2 regions of the Streptomyces hamibioticus genome follow, and region 1 is predicted to be linked to the other one. Evidence: riboswitches for the same ligand, from Rfam matches in the RefSeq annotation. Region 1 holds a riboswitch; the other holds the start of a gene.
What was found. A riboswitch is a leader RNA that binds a small molecule or an ion and turns the genes downstream of it on or off. The one in region 1 is predicted to bind thiamine pyrophosphate.

Region 2: it holds a riboswitch for thiamine pyrophosphate, as region 1 does, so the genes downstream of both, thiO (glycine oxidase ThiO) here and ACLGIH_RS09140 (thiamine ABC transporter substrate-binding protein) in region 1, are expected to answer to the same signal.

What each region holds. Positions count from the first base shown of each region.
Region 1 covers NZ_JBKKQY010000001.1:2,074,571-2,078,556, reverse strand. The annotation lists gene ACLGIH_RS09150 (phosphatidate cytidylyltransferase) at 1-146, shown strand, start outside; gene rlmN (dual-specificity RNA methyltransferase RlmN) at 532-1,638, shown strand; TPP riboswitch at 1,698-1,803, shown strand; gene ACLGIH_RS09140 (thiamine ABC transporter substrate-binding protein) at 1,930-2,967, shown strand; gene ACLGIH_RS09135 (ABC transporter permease) at 3,006-3,986, shown strand, end outside.
Region 2 covers NZ_JBKKQY010000001.1:5,596,500-5,600,485, forward strand. The annotation lists gene ACLGIH_RS25370 (thiazole synthase) at 168-962, opposite strand; gene thiS (sulfur carrier protein ThiS) at 966-1,193, opposite strand; gene thiO (glycine oxidase ThiO) at 1,190-2,392, opposite strand; TPP riboswitch at 2,390-2,501, opposite strand; gene ACLGIH_RS25385 (avidin-fold protein) at 2,553-2,903, shown strand; gene ACLGIH_RS25390 (NAD(P)/FAD-dependent oxidoreductase) at 2,936-3,986, shown strand, end outside.

The DNA.
Region 1 (3,986 bases):
AGTCGATGATCAAGCGCGACCTGGGCATCAAGGACATGGGCACGCTGCTGCCGGGGCACGGCGGCATCATGGACCGCCTGGACTCGCTGCTGCCGACGGCTCCGGTGGTGTGGCTGCTGCTGGTCATCTTCGTCGGCTCGGGCTGACGCCCGGCCGCCGTCTTCCGGCGCAGGCCGCCGCCCACGAGGCGCGGGCCTGCGCCGTAGCCGTGGTAGGGGGCGTGACTGTGGTGAGGGCGCAGCCGTAGCGCCGGGAAGCAGGCGGAGTACGCGGGAGCAGGCCAAGCGCGGGGGAGTGCATGACCGGGGGACCGAGGAGCCGGACGTGGCCGTGCGACTGGCGCGGAACGCCGGTCCCGCAACCACGCCGACGCTGGCGCAGGCTGCGGTACTGCGGCCCGGCGCACCGGCGCAGGAACCGGATCGTGCGAACCGTCCTCGACTTCCTGGACAGCATCTCACCGTGATGCGCGCCTCCGGGCACCGGCGACCGGGCGGGGCCGCGGAATCGATCTGCGACACTGGTTGAGTCATGCCTAAGCCCGGAGAACTCACTTTCGTCGCCCCGCGCGGAGCCAAGAAGCCGCCGCGGCATCTCGCCGACCTCACGCCCGCCGAGCGCAAGGAGGCGGTCGCCGCTGTCGGTGAGAAGCCGTTTCGTGCCAAGCAGCTCTCGCAGCACTACTTCGCGCGGTACGCGCACGACCCGGAGCAGTGGACGGACATCCCGTCCGGTTCCCGGTCCCGGCTCCAGGAGGCGCTGCTTCCGGATCTGATGACGGTCGTCCGGCATCTGTCGACCGACCAGGGCACCACCCGCAAGACGCTGTGGAAGCTGTTCGACGGCACGCTCGTCGAGTCCGTGCTGATGCGCTACCCGGACCGGGTGACCATGTGCATCAGTTCGCAGGCCGGCTGCGGGATGAACTGCCCGTTCTGCGCCACCGGGCAGGCGGGCCTGGACCGCAACCTGTCCACCGCCGAGATCGTGCACCAGATCGTCGACGGCATGCGGGCGCTCAGGGACGGGGAGGTCCCCGGCGGTCCGGCGCGGCTGAGCAACATCGTGTTCATGGGCATGGGCGAGCCGCTCGCCAACTACAACCGCGTCGTCGGCGCCATCCGCCGGCTCACCGACCCCGAGCCCGACGGCGTCGGGCTGTCCCAGCGCGGCATCACGGTGTCGACGGTCGGCCTGGTCCCGGCCATCCACCGGTTCGCCGACGAGGGCTTCAAGTGCCGTCTGGCCATCTCGCTGCACGCGCCCGACGACGAGCTGCGCGACACCCTCGTCCCGGTGAACACCCGGTGGAAGGTCCGGGAGGTGCTGGACGCCGGTTTCGAGTACAGCGCCAGGTCCGGCCGGCGGCTGTCCATCGAGTACGCGCTGATCCGGGACATCAACGACCAGGCCTGGCGGGGTGACCGGCTCGGGCGGCTGCTCAAGGGCAGGCCGGTGCACGTCAACCTGATCCCGCTCAACCCCACGCCCGGCTCCAAGTGGACCGCCTCGCGCCCCGAGGACGAAAAGGCGTTCGTCGAGGCCATCGCCGCCCATGGTGTGCCGGTGACGATCCGGGACACCCGTGGCCAGGAGATCGACGGGGCGTGTGGTCAGCTCGCCGCGAGCGAGCGGTAATCTGACCGTCGTAAGAACACCTTCACAACTTCATACTGCTGACATCGTCATATCCCACGCAATTCCGACAGGGGAGCGCCACAGCGCTGAGAGTGCGGCACCGGCCGCAGACCCTCCGAACCTGGCCCAGGTCATTCTGGGTAGGGAGATCGGTCATCACTCGAGCTGTTGCGCCCTGCCCGGAACTCCACCAGGGGCTTCCGGGCAGGGCCGCGTCTTCTCCTGGTCACCCAGGAGGAATCAGTGAGCAACACCACCAGGCGCGTCGCCGCGGCGGTCGCCGCATTCGGCATGGCCGGCGGCCTCGCCGCGTGCGGTTCGTCCGAGGACGGCGGGCAGGCATCCGGCGACACCAAGACCGTGACCCTCGTCAGCCACGACTCGTGGGCCGCGTCGAAGGACGTAATCGCCGACTTCGAGAAGGCCTCCGGCTACAAGGTCCGGGTCCTGGAGGACGGCGACGCCGGGCAGGCCGTCAACAAGGCGATCCTGACCAAGGACAACCCCCAGGGCGACGTCTTCTTCGGCGTCGACAACACACTGCTCTCGCGGGCCCTGGACAACGGCCTGTTCCAGCCGTACGAGGCCAAGGGCCTCGACCGGATCGACGCGTCCTTCAAGATCGACGGCAAGCACCGGGTCACGCCCGTCGACTACGGCGACATCTGCGTCAACTACGACAAGGCGTACTTCAGCAAGCACAAGCTGACCCCGCCCGACTCCCTCGACGACCTGACCGAGCCGCAGTACAAGAACCTGCTCGTCACCGAGAACGCCGCCACCTCCTCTCCGGGGCTCGGCTTCCTGCTCGGGACGGTGGCCGAGTACGGGGACGACGGTTGGCAGGGCTACTGGAAGAAGCTCGAGGCCAACGGTGTGAAGGTCGTCGACGGCTGGGAGCAGGCCTACAACGAGGAGTTCTCCGGCTCGGCCGGCGGCAAGCAGGCCGGCGGCGACCGCCCGCTCGTCGTCTCCTACGCCTCCTCCCCGCCTGTCGAGGTGATCTACGCCGACCCCAAGCCGGACACCGCCCCCACGGGTGTCGCGACCGGCACCTGCTTCCGGCAGACCGAGTTCGCCGGGCTGCTGAGCAACGCGAAGAACCCCGGGGGCGGCAAGGCGCTCATCGACTTCCTGATCAGCCGGAAGTTCCAGGAGGACCTGCCGCTGAACATGTTCGTCCACCCGGTGCTGGACGACGCGAAGCTGCCCGCCGAGTTCAAGAAGTTCGCGCCGGCCGTCGACGAACCCCGGACCATGGACCCGGCGAGGATCGCCGACCACCGTGACGAGTGGGTCAAGTCGTGGACGTCGCTCGTACTGAAGTAGTCACCCGCCGCGGGGGGAACGCGGCGCGGCTCGCCCTCATGGCCGGGCCCGTCGCGTTCTTCGCGGTCTTCTTCGCCTACCCGGTCGCCGCGATCGTCGCGCGCGGCCTCAGGGCCGACGGCCTCTGGCACCTCGGCCGGATCGGCGAGGTGCTGACCCGGCCCGGCATCCGGGACGTGCTGTGGTTCACCACCTGGCAGGCCCTGGCCTCCACCGCGCTGACCCTGCTGATCGCCCTGCCCGGCGCCTACGTCTTCGCCCGCCTGGACTTCCCCGGCAAGCAGGTGCTGCGGGCCATGGTCACCGTGCCGTTCGTGCTGCCGACGGTCGTCGTCGGTACGGCCTTCCTGGCGCTGGTCGGGCGCGGCGGACTCCTCGACGACCTGTGGGGCCTGCGGCTGGACACCACCGTGTGGGCCATCCTGCTGGCGCACGTCTTCTTCAACTACGCCGTCGTCGTCCGCACCGTCGGCGGCCTGTGGTCGCAGCTCGACCCCCGGCAGGAGGATGCGGCCCGGATGCTGGGCGCGTCTCCGCTGCGGGCCTGGCGGAGGGTCACGCTGCCCGCGCTGGCGCCCGCCGTGGCGGCCGCCGCGCTGATGGTGTTCCTGTTCACCTTCACCTCCTTCGGCATCGTCCAGATCCTCGGCGGGCCCACCTTCGCCACCCTGGAAGTGGAGATCTACCGGCAGACCTCGCAGATCTTCGACCTGTCCACGGCCGCCGTGCTGACTCTGATCCAGTTCGCCGCGGTCGCCGCGATCCTCGCCGTGCACGCCTGGACCGTACGGCGGCGGGAGAGCGCCCTGAAGCTGGTGGACGCGGCCGTCGCCGCCCGCCGGCCGCGCGGGAGCGGGCAGTGGGCGCTGCTGGCCGGGGTCCTGGTCACCGTCGCCCTGCTGCTCCTGCTGCCGCTCGCGGTACTGGTCGAGCGGTCCCTGGCCGCGCCCGGCCTCGGCTACTACCGGGCGCTGACCCGTGAGGACGGCGGCGCCTTCCTGGTGCCGCCGATCGAGGCG
Region 2 (3,986 bases), 3.5 Mb from region 1:
CCATGCACGGAAACGGGCCCCCGCAGGGAACGCGTCCGCGCACGGAGCCGCACCCACCCACGGAAAGCCGCCGACGGTGCTCGGCCCCCACGGGCGAGGCCCACCTCCTGCCCGACTGGAAACGGGTGGTGCGTGGGCGGGCGGACCAAACGGAAGAACCGCGCCGCTCAGAACGCGGGCCGCTCAGGATCCAACCGGGCCAGCCCCTCCCCGGGAGAGGACGCCGCCGCAAAGTGCCGCCGCGGAATCCGCCCGGCCAGCCGGGCCAGCCGCCCCGCCTCCACGGCACTCCGCATGGCGGCGGCCATGAGCACCGGCTCCTGAGCACGGGTGACCGCCGAGGCCAGCATCACCCCCGCGCACCCCAGCTCCATCGCCAACGCCGCGTCCGACGCCGTACCGGCCCCCGCGTCCAGAATCACCGGCACGCGCGCGTGCTCGACGATCAGCTGGAAGTTGTGCGGGTTCCGGATCCCGAGCCCGGACCCGATCGGCGACCCCAACGGCATGACCGCGGCGCACCCCACGTCCTCCAGCTTCCGCGCCAGCACCGGATCGTCGTTCGTGTACGGCAGCACCGTGAACCCGTCGTCGACCAGCGTCTCCGCCGCCTCCAGCAGCTCGATCGGGTCCGGCAGCAGGGTCCGCTCGTCGGCGATGACCTCCAGCTTGATCAGGTCGGTGCCCAGGGCCTCGCGCGCGAGGCGGGCGGTGAGCACCGCCTCCCCGGCGGTGTAGCACCCCGCCGTGTTCGGCAGCACCCGGATGCCGAGCTTCTCCAGCACCGACAGCACCGACCCGTGCACGGTCGGGTTCACCCGCCGCATGGCGACCGTGGTCAGCTCCGTCCCGGAGGCCACCAGCGACCGCTCCAGCACGTCGAGGCTGGGCGCCCCGCCCGTGCCCATGATCAGTCGGGACGTGAACGACGTACCTCCGAGGACGAAAGGATCGTCGGCCATGGGTCAGCCTCCCTGGACGGCGGTGAGGACTTCGACGCGGTCGCCCTCGGCCAGCGTGGTGGACGCCCATCGCGCGCGCGGGACGACGGTTTCGTTGAGTGCGGCCGCCACGCCGGACGGCGCCTCGGTGAGGGTCCTCACCAGGGCGTCGAGTGCGGTGCCGGGAGCCACCTGACGCGGCTCCCCGTTGACCGAGACGGTGACCGGGGTCTTCGTGACCGGGGTGTTCATGCCGACTGCTCCGTGAGTGCGGGGGCGGCGTCGAAGCGCCGCGGGGTGAAGGGGCGGGCCTCTTCGGGAAGCTCGCCCGTGGCCAGGACGTGCGCCATGGCGTCACCGGTGACCGGCGTGAGCAGCACGCCGTTGCGGTAGTGGCCGGTGGCCAGCAGCAGGCCGTCCAGCGCGGTCGGGCCGAGCATCGGCGCGTTGTCCGGGGAGCCGGGGCGCAGCCCCGCCCGGACCTCCGTGAAGGGCAGCTCGGTGAGGCCCGGGACCAGCTCGTGGGCGTCCCGCAGCAGCTCGTACACGCCCCCAGCGGTGACCGTGGTGTCCCAGCCCATCTCCTCGCTGGTCGCGCCGATGACCAGTTCGCCGTCCTCCCGGGGCACCAGATAGACGTGGTTGCCGCGGACCACGGCGCGCACGGTCCGGTTCAGCAGCGGCGCCGGGTGACGCGGCATCGTCAGCCGCACCACCTGCCCCTTCACGGGCCGCACCGGCGGCAGGACGTCCTCCGGGACGCCCGCCAGCCGCCCGCTGAGGCTGCCCGCGGCCAGCACCGTCCGCCCGGCCGCCAGCTCGGTGCCGTCGGCCGTGACGACCCCGGTGGCCCGGTCCCCGGTGACCGTGAGCCGCTCGGCCCGCACCCGGTGGAAGACCACACCCGCCCGCTCACAGGCGGTCACCAGCGCGCGGGCGAGGCGCCGCGGGTCGATCTGGTGGTCGCCGTCCACCCGCAGCCCCCCGCGCACGCCCGGCGCGAGCATCGGCTCCAGGCGTCGGCAGTCGCGCCCCGACAGCCACTCGGAGCCCAGGCCGGACTGCATCTGGAAGGCATGCAGTTCCCGCAGGTGGGCTCGGTCGTCGGCGTCGAGCGCGACGGCCAGCGTGCCGCACGCCCGGTAGCCGAGGTCCTGGCCGGTGGCGTCGCTCAGCTCGGCCGCGAACTGCGGATAGCGACGGGCCGAGGCGAGGTTCAGGGCGAGCAGGGTCTGCTCGCCGTAGTGCAGTTCCGTGACGGCGGCCAGCATCCCGGCCGCCACCTGGGCGGCCCCGCCGCCCGGCTCGGGATCCACCACGGCGGTGCCGAGCCCGCGCTGCGCGGACCGCCAAGCCGTGACCAGACCGATGATCCCGCCCCCGATGACGAGGACGTCCGACGTGCCCGCGCTACCGGTGGTACCCGTGGGCGGCGTGCCTGTGGGCGACATGGGTGTCCAGCCCCTCCCTTCGCCGGCATGACCCGGATCAGGTTCGTACGGTCGGAGGCCGCCAGCCTCCCTCTCAGCCCGGTGCGTCCGGGCTCCCGCGAGTGCCTTACGTTGGCCACCCTAACTGTCGTCATCCGCGTCTGTAAGGGAGCATCCGCCGGTGGCACGTTCGCTCGACGGTCTCGTCCTCACCCCGGTCGCCGACCAGGCGCCCGGTCAGGTGGGCACGCACACCCGGTTCACCTACCACGAGAAGGACGGCGAGATCTGGGCCGAGTACGCCGGCGGCGACGTCGTGCGCGGTCATCTGGTGGGCACGCGCGAGGGCGACCGGCTCGACTTCCGGTACGTGCAGCTCAGGACCGACGGCACCACGGCGTCCGGGCACTGCGTGTCGACGGTCGTCGAGCTGCCGGACGGGCGCGTGCGGCTGGAGGAGAGCTGGGAGTGGGAGTCGCGGCCGGGGCGCGGCACCAGCGTTGTGGAGCAGGTCACGGCGCACGACCACTGACTGACAACTCGTCAGGTGTCTATGGTGATCAGGTGAGCGAGCAGACGCAGGAACGGGCGCGGGAACGCGGCGCGCCGCCGGGGCACGTGGTCGTGGTCGGCGCAGGGATGGCCGGTGTGCAGACGGCGGTCGCCCTGCGCGAACAGGGGTTCGCCGGCACGGTGACGCTGATCGGCGCCGAACCCCACCAGCCGTACGACCGGCCGCCGCTGTCCAAGGCGGTGCTGCTGGGCACGGCCGAGGGCTCCGCCTTCGACGTGGACTTCGAGGCGCTCGGCATCCAGGTGCGCCTCGGCTGCGAGGCGCTCGGCCTGCGCCCCGACGCGCACGTCCTCGACACCTCCGCGGGACCCGTCCCGTACGACGTCCTCGTCCTGGCGACCGGCGCCGAACCGATTCGGCTGCCCGGCACCGAGGGCGTGCCCGGCGTCCATCTGCTGCGCACCCTGGACGACGCCGAGCGGCTGCGCCCGGTGCTGGTCCGGCAGCACGACATCGTGGTCGTCGGCGCCGGCTGGATCGGCGCGGAGTTCGCCACCGCGGCGCGCGAGGCGGGCTGTGCGGTGACCGTCGTGGAGGCCGCCGACCGGCCGCTCGCAGGGGCGCTGCCCGCCGAGGTGGCCGCCCCGATGACCGCCTGGTACGCCGACGCCGGCGCCGATCTGCGCACCCGCGCGCGCGTGGAGCGCGTCGAGCCCGGCGCGGTCGTCCTCGACGACGGCACGCGCGTGGCGGCCGGCGCGGTCGTCGTCGGCATCGGCGCCCGGCCCGCCACGGCCTGGCTGGCCGGCACCGGCATCGAGCTGGGCACGCACGGCGAGGTCGTGGCCGACGACCGGCTGCGCACCTGCCTGCCCGACGTGTACGCGGTCGGCGACTGCGCCTCCTTCCCCTCCGGCCGCTACGGCGAGCGGCTGCTGGTGCACCACTGGGACAACGCCCTCCAGGGACCGCGCACGGTGGCCGCCAACATCCTGGGCGCGGCCACCGGTGAGACACCGGCGGTCTACGACCCGGTGCCGTACTTCTGGTCGGAGCAGTTCGGGCGCTTCGTCCAGTACGCCGGTCACCACACGTCGGCCG